DNA from 3 places in the Mesobacillus sp. AQ2 genome. Region 3 is predicted to be linked to each of the others. Evidence: riboswitches for the same ligand, from Rfam matches in the RefSeq annotation. Region 3 holds a riboswitch; each other region holds the start of a gene.
What was found. Region 3 has a riboswitch for lysine ahead of QNH36_RS17885 (aspartate kinase). Riboswitches for the same ligand answer to the same signal wherever they lie in the genome.

Region 1 (4,291 bases), 580 kb from region 3:
TTGAAATAACTTAATGGTGCAGATCCGCGGTACTTATGACCGATGGTGAATTCCAAAATCAAAATTGGGATACCTGCTGTTAATAAAGCAAATAAGTATGGGAAGAAGAATGCTCCCCCGCCATTCTCATAAGCTACACCCGGGAAGCGCCAAATATTTCCCAACCCGACTGCCGAACCTACCGCAGCAAGAATGAATCCTGCCCTCGTGCCCCACTGTGGACGATTTTCCATTTATAAATCCCCCTTGCCTTCTAATCACCTGGAAAATATTGATGAATTAGAAAGTTTTATATTTTCAGATTATTTGGTCTAGAAATAGTATAGCTAGTTTTTAATGGCTTGTCAAAATATTATTTGCGTCATAATAAATTTTTTTCGATAAAATTTTCCCAACTATACTAAAACTCCTATTAATTAGGATTCTATTCCCGCTATTTTAAAAATATGAAAAAAAGCTGTCTGATACCAGACAGCTTTTTCATTATTCTGCTAGATTTTCTTTCAGTACTTCTTCCTGGTTTGTTTTGCTTCCGAAGATGAACGCAAAAGCAACCAGCAGGATGGCCACTACTGCAAGTGCTGCGAGCGTGCTGCCTGTAAAACCGAGGACCAGGAATCCGACAGCAGAAATTGCTGCTGAAATCAGCGCGTATGGCAGCTGTGTCATGACATGGTCCATATGATGTGAACCAGCACCTGTTGATGATAGGATCGTTGTATCGGAAATTGGCGAGCAGTGGTCTCCAAAAACTGCACCAGCCAGGACAGCTGCTAAAGCAGGCAAAAGAATTGTAATATCAGCAGCCGCTGCGATATCTCCTGCAATCGGAAGCAGTATTCCGAATGATCCCCATGATGTTCCTGTTGAGAACGCCATGATTCCGGCTACGAGGAACAACAGGAATGGCAGGAAGGCAATATTGATGTTTGAGCTTTCAACGATGCCTGCCAGATATTTACCTGTTTCAAGCCGGCCAATCAGGTCAACGATGACCCAGGCAAAAACGAGAATATAGATAGCCGGAAGCATTGATTTAATGCCCTCAGCTAGTCCTTTTCCAAAGACATTGGCATTGACGCCTTTTAATACAGCCGCCTGTCTGACAAAAAGAATCAACGCTACAGCAAGTCCCAACAATCCGCCAGTTACAAGAGATTTGGTGACATCTGTATTTTCAAAAATACCGAAAATGGTTACTTTTCCTTCAACAGCACTTGCGCCTGTCCAGAGCATCATGCCTACTGTTCCTACGACAAGGGCTACAATCGGCCATACAAGGTCTCCAACAGTACCTTTCGTACTCGTTGGCAGATCATCCTTCAGTTCCCCTGGTACCGGCTTGTCCTGAGGAACAACAATTCCTTCCGTAATCGCAAGTTCCTCATGCTTTTTCATTGGGCCGATTTCAACATTCCTAAGAGCAACAATGAACACCATTGCCAATGCTGCAAGAGCATAGAAGTTCATCGGCACGATCTGCATGAACCCTGAGAACGCACTGTATTCATTCACGCCGTGTGCAGCAAGGATTGTACCAATCAATGCAATGATATAAGCACCCCAGCTGGAAATCGGAGAGATGACACACATTGGTGCTGAAGTTGAATCGATTATATAGGCCAGTTTTGCGCGCGAAACCTTCTGGCGGTCCGTGATTGGACGAGTGATCTGCCCTACAGCCAGTGCATTGAAATAATCATCAATAAAAATAATAATGCCAAGGAAAGCACCGACTAATTGAGCTCCAGCTCTTGTTTTGACACGCTTCATTGCCCATTCGCCGAACGCTCGGCTTCCTCCTGAAATAGAAATGAAGGCTGTAATTGTACCCAAAAGCAGCAAAAATAAAATGATGTATAAGCTATACGTGTTCAGTTCGCCATCAGCGATGACTATCCCCTTGGCTGCATCCCACATAATAGCGAATGTTTCAATGATATTAAAGTCAGCAAGCAAAAACGCTGCTGCGACGATGCCTGTCCCCAAAGACAATAGCACCCGCCTTGTGATCACTACCATCAAAATAGCCAATAATGGCGGCAGCAATGAAAAAATTGTGTTCTCCATTCTTTCTCCTCCTTGTTTTTGACAGGGGGGAAACTGTTCCATGAAAAGAGTTGTAGCCACTTTCTAAAAAATATAAAAAAGGGCAACGATAGAGAACATTCTATCGCTGCCCTTAATAAGCAACTAGTTTCTCCATCACGATCTGTAGCTCCCCATTATGGATATACCTCCATAATGACAGTGATACTCCTGTTCAAAGTATCCCCAGCAATAAAAAATGCGACTCATTTTTTATTACTTCGGCAAAATTCCCTTTCTGCTGTGATCAACGTTGTCATCCTCACACAGCTTACTCTTGAATCCTGCGCCTCTACCCCATCGGAATGATGTGGTTTATTATTCAATTGATTTTATAATATAACAATATCACTAACTTGACAACTGTTATTATTCGCCAGGAAGCTGGATGGCTGGGGATGTATCTCCTCCGCCATTGTAGAACTGTGGTACTTTTCCAGGATAATAGAAGCTGCCAATCGGAATATTTTCCTGAACGGTTGCGATTTCTGTCGCAAAAGGAATAATGATTTGCACATTCACTTTTACCCTGACCGATACATTTATAAGGGTATTATTGATCCCATGCTCTTCAGTATCCCAGACGACATCCGCCGTCACATCGCCGATTGCATTGAACTTCACCGGAACCCTTGGCCCCATATTACCGAGCAGCGCATTGTTGGTCGCCTGACCCAAAGGAACATAATAAATGATTCCTTCTTCCCTGTCTTTTTCATCGGTTACGAGCTCGACATCGGATAACATTTCTAGAGAGGTAAGATTCCCTCTTTCTGCTTCTTTCAGGTTCATTTGTACAATATTGGTTGTTTCCGCTTTTACCCGGTTGATGATTTCTGTGTTGAATTTCACCACAGTGGTTGTACCTCCATCCACCGGTACAAATTCAATTACTTTATCAATATCCATCCCGCTGGCTATTTTTTTGTTGATTGCCTTGTTGATAACCAGAGTCGCAATTTTTCTTGTCTGGGATTCAGCATATTTCATCAAAGTCGGTTCAAGTCCTTTATCGATGATCCAAAGTCCTGCGGCAGTGGAAAAGGAAAAAAATACGAATGTCAGCAGGAATACATACCTGAAAGGCAAGGGCCCTTTCCGAGGCAGCCGCCGGCCGAATTTTGCCAAAACAAATCCCCCCTCTAAAGCTATATGTATGCTTCAAAGGGGGGAACTAGCCTAAAAACTATAATTACTTTGTCTCATAGTAAAAGGAATTTCACTTAGCGGAACGAAATTAATAATTCGTTGCATACTCGTATTGTATGATCGTATCACAGCTGACAATCATCTGTGATAGATTGGATTTTAGATCCAGGTTGTATGGTTCCACTCTTTGGCCGCTTTCCTCCAGAATACGGACAACAGGCCGCTCGCTCAAACCAGGATTTTGTTGTGCTACGACTCCCTTCCGGCCATCACTCAGGGTGACAGTCAGGCCGATTGGATAGATGGCCACAGCTCTGCGGAACGCGTCTACGATCTTTGGGTCAAACAGGCTGCCTGCACCGGAATAAAGGATTTCCAGGCCTTCATGCGGCAGCATTGCCGGCCGGTATACCCGATTGGATGTGACAGCATCAAATACATCCGCCACTCCGAGGATTTTTCCGAATAAGTGGATTTCAGCCTCCTTTAAACCTCGCGGATACCCCGCTCCATTCAACCGTTCATGATGCTGATACGCACAATGGGCAACAATCAGCGGGACAGTCGGAATATTCCTGAGCATCTGGAAGCCGTCCTCAGCATGGGCCTTGATGATTTGGAATTCTTCCGCAGTCAGTTTGCCTGGCTTTGATAAAATTTCTTCGGGGACCTTCATTTTCCCTACATCATGCAAAATCGCCCCGAGCCCCAGCTGTTCAAGTTCCTTCGGAGAGAGCTTCATTTCTATTCCAATCGCAAGCGAGTAAAGTGTGACGTTCAAGCTATGCGAAAAAATATAATGGTCATGCAGGAATACATCCGAAAGCAGGTTCAATAGATCTTTGCTGCTCTTTAATTCATCAAGTAAAGCAACAATCAGCTTCTTGAATTTCCTCGCCGATTTTTCCAGCACGAAGGTTTGTGAGATCTTGGAATCCAGCTGAACTTGTTTAAAAGTTTCCCCGATTGTCATGATCGCATTGATCCGCATTTCATCTGGTATCGCGTTTTTCACGATGATATCATCGGTATCAGGGTCTTTAATATAGATATA
Region 2 (4,291 bases), 2.1 Mb from region 3:
TCTGCAACTGTGGAAGTCGTAACCGCGACACGCTGGATGGCACTAGACATCTCTCCTACTGCCTTCGCGCTTTCCTCTGTATTCTTGCTTTGTAGCTCTGCACCGCCGGCGACTTCCTGGATGGCTGTCGCCACCTGGTTCGTGGCAGAATTCGTCTGGTCCGCACTAGCCATCATCTCCTCAGCTGATGCCGCAACCTGCTCGGAAGTGCTGCTCACCTGAAAAATGATATTCCTTAAATTTGTTGCCATCTCATTGAAATCAGTTGCTAATTGCCCGATTTCATCTGTATTCTTCACATTGATTTTTTCAATGGCCAGATTTCCGTCAGCTAATTGCTTTGCTGCCTGAGAGACAAGCTGGACAGGTTTTGAAATCATTCTGCTAATATATGTAGCAATCACAGTCCCAATGACAAATGCCGCCACAGAGAGCGCGATGATGAGCAAGGCTACCTTCTGGACATTTCCGGAAAGGGTTTCACTCGTTGTATTCAGGGCAGCTTGCTGGTACTTAATCGCATCTTCGGCTGCTGAATTCAAGCTAAAGATAAGCTTATTTCCTTTTTCCTGCATTAAAAGCCTTACCTTTACCGTTTGTTCATCCCGGATGAGAGTAAAGGCTTCTGAAGCGACATCATAATATTGCGCCTCAGCCGCGACCAGATTCTCTCCCACTTTCTTCTCTTCAGCGGATTTTGCTGAGCTCAAGTACTTCTTTGAGCTCTTAGCAAAATCCTCTACCGCTCCTTCAAATTCGATCAGGCTCTCACCATCACTATTTGCCATGTATTTTTGAAGCGCAAGCTGCTCCCGCATGACGGCATCCTTCATTTCGACAATCAAATTCAGCTTCCCCATCCGGTCTTCAATCGACGTAGAATACTGACTATTCATCTTGTTAAATTCGAAATTCGTGATGATTGCCACGACTGCCAACAAAGCCAAAACCGAAAAAAAGCCCGCCAATAACTTGGCCCGAACACCAAACTTCATCTGTGGTTTTCTCGCAAAACTCTTCCTGAATTTCATTTTCCGCTCTCCCGTCCAGCAATATAGTCAATTACCGTTTCTCTTCATATTAATTATTTCGGTTCGATTTCAGAAAATTTTAGGACTTTAGCCATAAAACTAAAAAGAACGGCACTCCTACTTTCGATGGAAGTAGAAGAACCGTTCCTATGTTTATGCTTATGAGAGACTGCGATATTTGATTTCCCCGCCGATGATTGTCATATCGATGTTCATGGATAATAATTCGTCTGGATCGGCCATTTCAAATGGGTTGGATGAATACACAGTCATATCCGCAAATTTCCCTCGGGCGATTGTGCCTTTTACCGTCTCTTCATTTGTTGGATAGGCTCCGAGTTCGGTGAACAGGCGGAATGCATCGAACATTGATAATTTTTGCTCAGGTACATAACCCTCGTGGTTTTCACCCGGCTTTTTGCGTGTCACTGCCGCATGGATTCCGAGAATCGGGTCGACCGGTTCTACTGGAGCATCTGAACCTCCAGCGCAAATCACGCCAGCATCCATCAAGGTTTTCCAGGCGTAGGAGAGCTTGATCCGTTTTTCGCCAAGTCGTTCCTGTACCCATGGGAAGTCACTCGCAAGGAAACGCGGCTGGATGTCGGCAATCCTGCTAGGTGCCTTGAGACGTGGAATTAATTCCTCCCTCAGAACCTGTGCGTGGATCAAGCGGTCGCGATAGGCTGCAGCCGGGAACTTGTCCAGCACATCAAGGACATTTTCCAGTGCCTGGTCACCAATCGTATGGACTGCAATCGGCATGTCCAGATCACGCGCCCCTTTTACGATTTCATATAGCTGTTCCTGGTCATACATCGCATCGCCGTAGTGTCCCGGCGCATCGCTATATGGTTCTGTCAGGAGCGCCGTTCTCCTACCAAACGCTCCATCGGCAAAAATTTTCACAGCGCCGATTTGCAGTGTATCATTGCCGTATCCAGTGTACATTCCCGCTTCTTTTAAGTCCGGTAAAAATTCATGGTTGATCAGGAGATTGCTGCGCAAACCAAGCTGCTCTCCATTTAACAGCTCATTGAAAAGATTCCATGTCTGCTCCAATCCGCCGAGATACAGCGGATCATTCGTATGCACGCTTGTCAGCCCCTTGCTGATCGCAAACTGCATCGTCTGGCGCATCGCTTTTTTCCAGTCATCGTAGGAACGTTCCGGAATGTACTGTCTGACTAGATTCGCCGCTGATTCCAGGAACAAGCCCGTCGGCTGCTTGGTGATTTCATCCAGTACGATTGTGCCGCCCTCTGGAACACTTATATCCGGATGATAGCCGATCACCTCGAGCGCCCTGCTGTTGACTAACGTCGCATGCAGGCACGTCCTTGTTAAAAATAGCGGGTTTGCCGGCGCGACATAATCCAGCTCTGTAATTTTCGGAATCCCTCCGTCGGTAAAAAGGTTCTCGTCCCAGCTTGAGCCGACAATCCATTCGCCAGGCTTAAGCTGGTTTGCTTTTTCCTGTATTTTTTTTAGCATCCCCTGCTTGGTTGTGATTCCGACAAAATCTAGGTTGATAAAACTATCTGCCATGATCGATAGGTGAAGATGGCTGTCGATCAGGCCAGGGGTGGCTGTTTTCCCTTCGAGGTCGATAATTTGTGCCTGGCTGCCCCAATGCAGCACCATATCCGCAGAAGTTCCCATATCGATGAACCGGCCATTTTCAATGACCACAGCCTGAACAATTGGGTTAAGTGAATTGAATGTATAGATGGTGCCATTTTTGTAGATGGTTCTCAAGATGATTCTCTCCTTTTTGGTAAAATGAAAGCCAGGAGAGGCACATGCCCGGGAGTGGAGTTTAATAGAAGGAATGGAGGAAAAGCTCTTGTCTATAAAAAGCAACGACAGAAATAACCGGTCATTGCTTTTACAATACACGTTATCTCCCATTTCGATCAGTAGTTCTCCATGCGCCAATTCAAGCATGACAGTCTGCTCCTTTTTCAGAAAGCATCCCAGCAGTAACCAGTCTGACCCTGGCCACGCTTCGGCAAACAACCCTTCCAGCCACCATCATTGATGTCATACTCCGATGGCCTACTCTTGTTGTTCGCTCCTCTACCTCACCGATCTGATAAGATCATATGAAATTAGCTTAATAGTATCATAAATGCCCCAGAAAGTTCACTGATTTTTATTTTGGATTCTTTTAAAATGAAGGAAGAAAGGAAGTGGAAAATGATAGTTAAAGAACGGACCAAACCAGAAGAATTAGAGATTTTACAAGCGTTGAAGCCCCGGATGGAGCTGGAGGAGAAAGCGGCATCGAACCTGTACACGCTGGAAAAAGGCTATGAAGGCGAAGTGCAATTTGACCAGTGGTTCACGAACTGCCGAGTGGAGAGTCTGATTATCAACGACCTTTTACTGGAAGTGAATGGCACCCTCTTTCAAATCGATTCCCTCGTGATTACCCAGGATCGGCTCCACCTTTTCGAAGTGAAAAATTTAGAAGGAGACTACTATTTAGATGGAGACAAATTTAAAACCGCCGCCGGTGCTGAAACCAAAAACCCCCTCCACCAGCTAAGCCGTGCCGAATCCCTGCTAAAACAACTGCTGAAGAATCTAGGATTCTACATCCCTCTCGAACCACACCTCGTGTTCATCAACCCGGAATTCACCCTTCTGCAAGCACCACTGAAATCACCCATTATTTTGCCAACCCAACTGAATCGGTTTATGGATAGGATGAACAGAACCTCCTCAAAACTAACAAACAAACATACCAAACTCGCCGAGGCCCTCTTGTCCTTGCATATTAAGAAATCACCGTTTACCAGAGTGCCAGGGTACGAATTTGATGGGTTGAGGAAAGGGGTTGTTTGTGAGGGGTGTGGGGGGTTTTTGGATTCATTGGGACAAAAAAGATTTGTATGCAGTCACTGTGGGGCACGTGACTCTATTGAATCCCTTGTTTTACAAACGTTAAAAAGTTTTCAAATACTGTTTCCCGATCGAAGAGTAACCACAACCATCATATATGATTGGAGCAACGGAGACCTACCAAGGAAATCTATTAGAAGAGTTTTAAAAAACAATCTATCAGCCAACGGCGAATGCAAATCTACTTATTACGAGTAATAATTTCTACACGGACTTTAGCCAAGGGGAAGTTTTATCTCCTCTTGGCAATTTATTTGACCCGTTTCCCTTTTTCTTTCCTTAACCGGTCATATATCTCATCTTTATTTGACCGGTTTTTCTCTCACTTCCCCTAACTGGGCACATACCTCTTC
Region 3 (4,291 bases):
TGCTGCATTGTTGAATGATTCCTCTCCCCCAGTAGCAAAGTGGTTGACTACAAGGTGCTGCGTGAGGAAAAGACCTACCGGAATTACACCCAGCAATGAATGCAGCCTCCGCCAATAAAACTCTTGTCTACCTGCCATATGTATACCCCCCTTGAAATTTGGCCGTGATGTTAAGACTTCTCTCCCCATCCCTATTAACCTAAGAGATTGAAACAGCCTCACATCAAAAATATAAGCATTTCTTACAATTATGTGACATGTTCATTTTACTCCCATCATATTGGAGCGTCAAGAAAACGTATACATAAAAATGCTTATATAAATAAAATTTTTAAAATATATTGATATCGTAAAAATCCCACTTTTTATTTATTCCCACCTCAGAAAGAGTATATTAAAATAATACTATTGCCCTTTGCAGCCGAATGACACAAAATTAATTTTTGAAATTCCAAGTTACGGGTATGGTATAAACATGGAAAAAATTTATAAAATTCTTTATGGAAACAAAAATTAACAGTTATTTATTTTTATCAACGCCAGTGTTTTTTTGGCAAATTGTTTATAATAGATTCATAGAAAGAGGGGAGAACATGAGCGAAATAACAACTTCAGAGCCAAAAACCGAAAGCGAGCCACTCGCTGTCAGCGCTTTCGGATATGAATTGATCAGGGAAGAATTATTGAACGAACTGCTTGGCAAAGATACTCCAGAAATCCTTTACTGGGCCGGTAAACGCCTCGCCCGCAAACATCTTTTGTCCAACTTGGAGGAGACCATCCAGTTTTTCCAGGACGCCGGCTGGGGCCGTCTCACCATCAAAGAAGAATCCAGAAGAGAAATACTGCTGGAACTCAGCAGTGAACTGATTTCCTCCCGACTGAAAAAAAACCCAAATACCAAATTCCAGCTGGAAGCCGGTTTCATCGCCCAGCAAATGGAACACCAGAAAAAATTTACAGCAGAAGCATTCGAGCACCCCAATAAGAAAGCATCAAAAGTCCAGTTTACAATCAAGTGGGATAAGACTGATATTATTGAGTAAATATAAGAGGGCACAGTGAAACCGTTACTGTGCCCTTCCGCTTTAATGTGACGATAAACTCTCTTCTGCCCTTTATCCGCACATAATCCGCTTAAATGTAACGATAAACTCTCATTCTGCCCTTTTATCCGCACATAATCGTCTCTAATGTGCCTATAAACTCTTGAGGGACACTTTTACGATCACACAGCAGCATATATAAAAGCTTTCCTGGAGGGCACCCAGGAAAGCTTTAAGCATGATTTATTAGTTCGTCTTAACTGCTCCTGAATAAAGCTCGAATGCCTCATGGAGTGATTCGACGGCATGGACCATTTGTTTTTCGTTTACGACTGTGGAAACTTTGATTTCGGATGTGCTTACCATTTTGACCTGGATGCCGTTTCCTTCGAGGACTTCGAACATTTTCGCGGCAACTCCGGGATTTGATACCATGCCTGATCCGACGATCGATACCTTTGCCAGGCCTGTTTCTGATTCGACGGATTGATAATTCAATGATTCTTTATTCCGTTCCAGAACGTCCAGTGTTTCTGGCAGATCATTGCTCTTGATGGAGAATGAAATATTGGCCGTGCCTGCTTCTGTGCGGCTCTGGACGATGATATCCACATTGATATGATTTTGGGCAAGTGTTGTGAAGATCGTAGAAAGCCCTTTTAAAGAAGTGCTTACTCCCAGTACTGATACTCTCGTAATCTGGTCTTCAAATGCTACTCCACGTACAACTAGATTTTGTTCCATTTCATTCTCCTCCTCGATCATTGTGCCTCTTTCTTTTTCCATACTGGATCTTACTTCAAGCGGCAGTCCGTAATTCTTGGCGAATTCGACCGCACGCGGGTGGAGCACACCTGCTCCCAGGTTCGCCAGCTCAAGCATCTCGTCATATGAGACGCTCAGTAACTTCCTTGCGCTTTTCACAAATCTTGGATCGGTCGTGAACACGCCCGTTACATCTGTATAAATATCGCATTTGTCAGCCTTTAATGCGGCTGCAAGCGCGACGGCTGTTGTATCTGATCCGCCCCTTCCAAGTGTGGTGATTTCCCCGTCCTCTGTTACACCCTGGAATCCGGCGACAATGACCACCTTTCCTGACTCCAGCTCTTTGGAAATCCTTTCTGTATCAATATCGATGATCCGGGCGTTTCCATGGATGCCTTCGGTCTTGATTCCAGCCTGCCAGCCAGTAAAAGAAACGGCCTCTATTCCGCTCTGTGCAAGAGCCATTGAGTAAAGCGCGATGGTGATTTGCTCTCCCGTCGTCAAAAGCATATCCATTTCCCTTTTGGATGGCGCCCTTGAAATATCGTTCGCCATATCGACTAGGTGGTCGGTCGTCTTGCCCATTGCTGATACGACTACAACAACATTATTGCCGTTCCTCAATTCTTCTGCTGTCCTTGAGGCAGCATTCCTGATCTTTTCAACACTGCCAACCGATGTTCCGCCGAATTTCTGTACAATCAATCCCATTTGTTTCCCCTGCCTCTTTTTCAGTATTTTGCCTCTGTAAGAGCTTCATGGCTTATCTGCATATGTATTTTCCCCGAGCCTTTTAAAAAAAGAGCCGTAAAAACAGAAAAAGCAATGGAAGTGGCTCCCATTGCTTAATAAACGTGTATATACGCTGCAACATGAGATAGCACTCCAAGATGGCAATCTTGACAATCCAGCGTTTATTCAACGAAGGACCAGCGAGAAAATGGATAGGCATCTCCCCACTTCGGCAAGCATCCCCTTTCAAAGCCCTTCCCAGAATCCTATAATTCTCCGGCCTTTTACTCTTGAAGCTTGCACCTCTATCTTCACTTTAATACTCTAAAGTGATAGCAATATGAAATTTCCATCATTATAGCATACAAAAAAATAGATTGCTACATTAATCCTGTAATTTCTGATATAGTTCCTGAGCAACATTCGCCGGCAGCCCGGCTGCACTCAATTCCTCAACAGAGGCTTCTCGCATTTTTTTGACTGAACCGAAATGTTTCAGCAGCGCTTTCTTCCGCTTTTCGCCAATGCCTCCGATATCATCGAGGATCGATTGGAAAGCGCTTTTTCCTCTCAGCTGCCGGTGGAAGGTGATGGCAAAGCGGTGCACCTCATCCTGGATCCTTTGCAGCAGGTAAAACTCCTGGCTGTTCCGCGGCAATTCAATCACCTGCAATGGATTGCCATATAGCAGCTGGGAAGTCCTGTGCTTATCATCCTTGGCCAGGCCGGCAATCGGAATATCAAGACCTAATTCATTCTCCAGGACATCCCGGGCGGACTCGATATGCCCTTTTCCGCCATCGATGATGATCAAATCCGGCAGCGGCAAACCCTCTCTCAACACCCGGGTATACCGGCGGCGGACGACTTCCCTCATCGACTCGTAGTCATCTGGCCCCTTCACTGATTTGATTTTATATTTCCGGTACTCCCTTTTCTCCGGTTTCCCATCAATGAATACGATCATCGCTGAAACCGGGTCAGTTCCCTGGATATTGGAGTTATCAAATGATTCGATCCGATGCGGTGTATAGATCCCCATTTGTTTTCCAAGGTTCTCAACTGCGTTGATGGTCCTTTCCTCATCGCGCTCGATCAGGGAGAACTTTTCCTGAAGGGCGATCCGGGCATTTTTTGAAGCCAAGTGGACAAGCTCTTTCTTCTTGCCGCGCTGAGGCTTAAGTACTTTTACACCAAGCAATCCCTCTGCCATTTCGAGATCGACGCTTTCGGGCACCAATATCTCTTTTGGCTTGAAATGCTCATTTTTCGAATAAAATTGGCCAAGATATGTGAGAATATCTTCCTCAGGTTCATTATGGATCGGGAACATCGAAACTTCCCTTTCAATCAATTTCCCCTGGCGGATAAAAAATACCTGGACACACATCCAGCCTTTATCGACAGCATAGCCAAACACGTCCCGGTCGGTAAAGTCTGTCGTGGTCATCTTCTGCTTTTCCATCGTTGCCTCGATGTGGGCAATCTTGTCGCGGAATTCCTTTGCCCTCTCAAAATCCAGTTCCTCGGCAGCGGCAGCCATTTTTGCCGTCAAATCAACCTTGATGTCCTTATAACCGCCATTCAGGAATTTTGTGATTTCATCGGTAATCTGCTTATACTCTTCCTTGCCGACGTCCTTAATACAGGGTGCTAGGCACTGTCCCATATGGTAATAGAGGCAGACGCGGTCCGGCAGCGTCGAGCATTTCCTGAGCGGATAAATTCTGTCGAGCAGCTTCTTC

Region 1: another riboswitch for lysine. It lies ahead of QNH36_RS20750 (Na+/H+ antiporter NhaC family protein); the one in region 3 lies ahead of QNH36_RS17885 (aspartate kinase).
Region 2: another riboswitch for lysine. It lies ahead of QNH36_RS03950 (amidohydrolase); the one in region 3 lies ahead of QNH36_RS17885 (aspartate kinase).

The regions. Positions count from the first base shown of each region.
Region 1 is NZ_CP126080.1:4,112,211-4,116,501, forward strand. It holds gene QNH36_RS20745 (sodium-dependent transporter) at 1-233, opposite strand, end outside; gene QNH36_RS20750 (Na+/H+ antiporter NhaC family protein) at 484-2,070, opposite strand; lysine riboswitch at 2,208-2,391, opposite strand; gene yunB (sporulation protein YunB) at 2,458-3,216, opposite strand; gene QNH36_RS20760 (HD-GYP domain-containing protein) at 3,326-4,291, opposite strand, start outside.
Region 2 is NZ_CP126080.1:790,320-794,610, reverse strand. It holds gene QNH36_RS03955 (methyl-accepting chemotaxis protein) at 1-1,031, opposite strand, end outside; gene QNH36_RS03950 (amidohydrolase) at 1,191-2,792, opposite strand; lysine riboswitch at 2,944-3,121, opposite strand; gene QNH36_RS03945 (nuclease-related domain-containing protein) at 3,207-4,136, shown strand.
Region 3 is NZ_CP126080.1:3,536,989-3,541,279, forward strand. It holds gene QNH36_RS17875 (succinate dehydrogenase cytochrome b558 subunit) at 1-138, opposite strand, end outside; gene QNH36_RS17880 (YslB family protein) at 594-1,046, shown strand; gene QNH36_RS17885 (aspartate kinase) at 1,293-2,525, opposite strand; lysine riboswitch at 2,685-2,862, opposite strand; gene uvrC (excinuclease ABC subunit UvrC) at 2,932-4,291, opposite strand, start outside.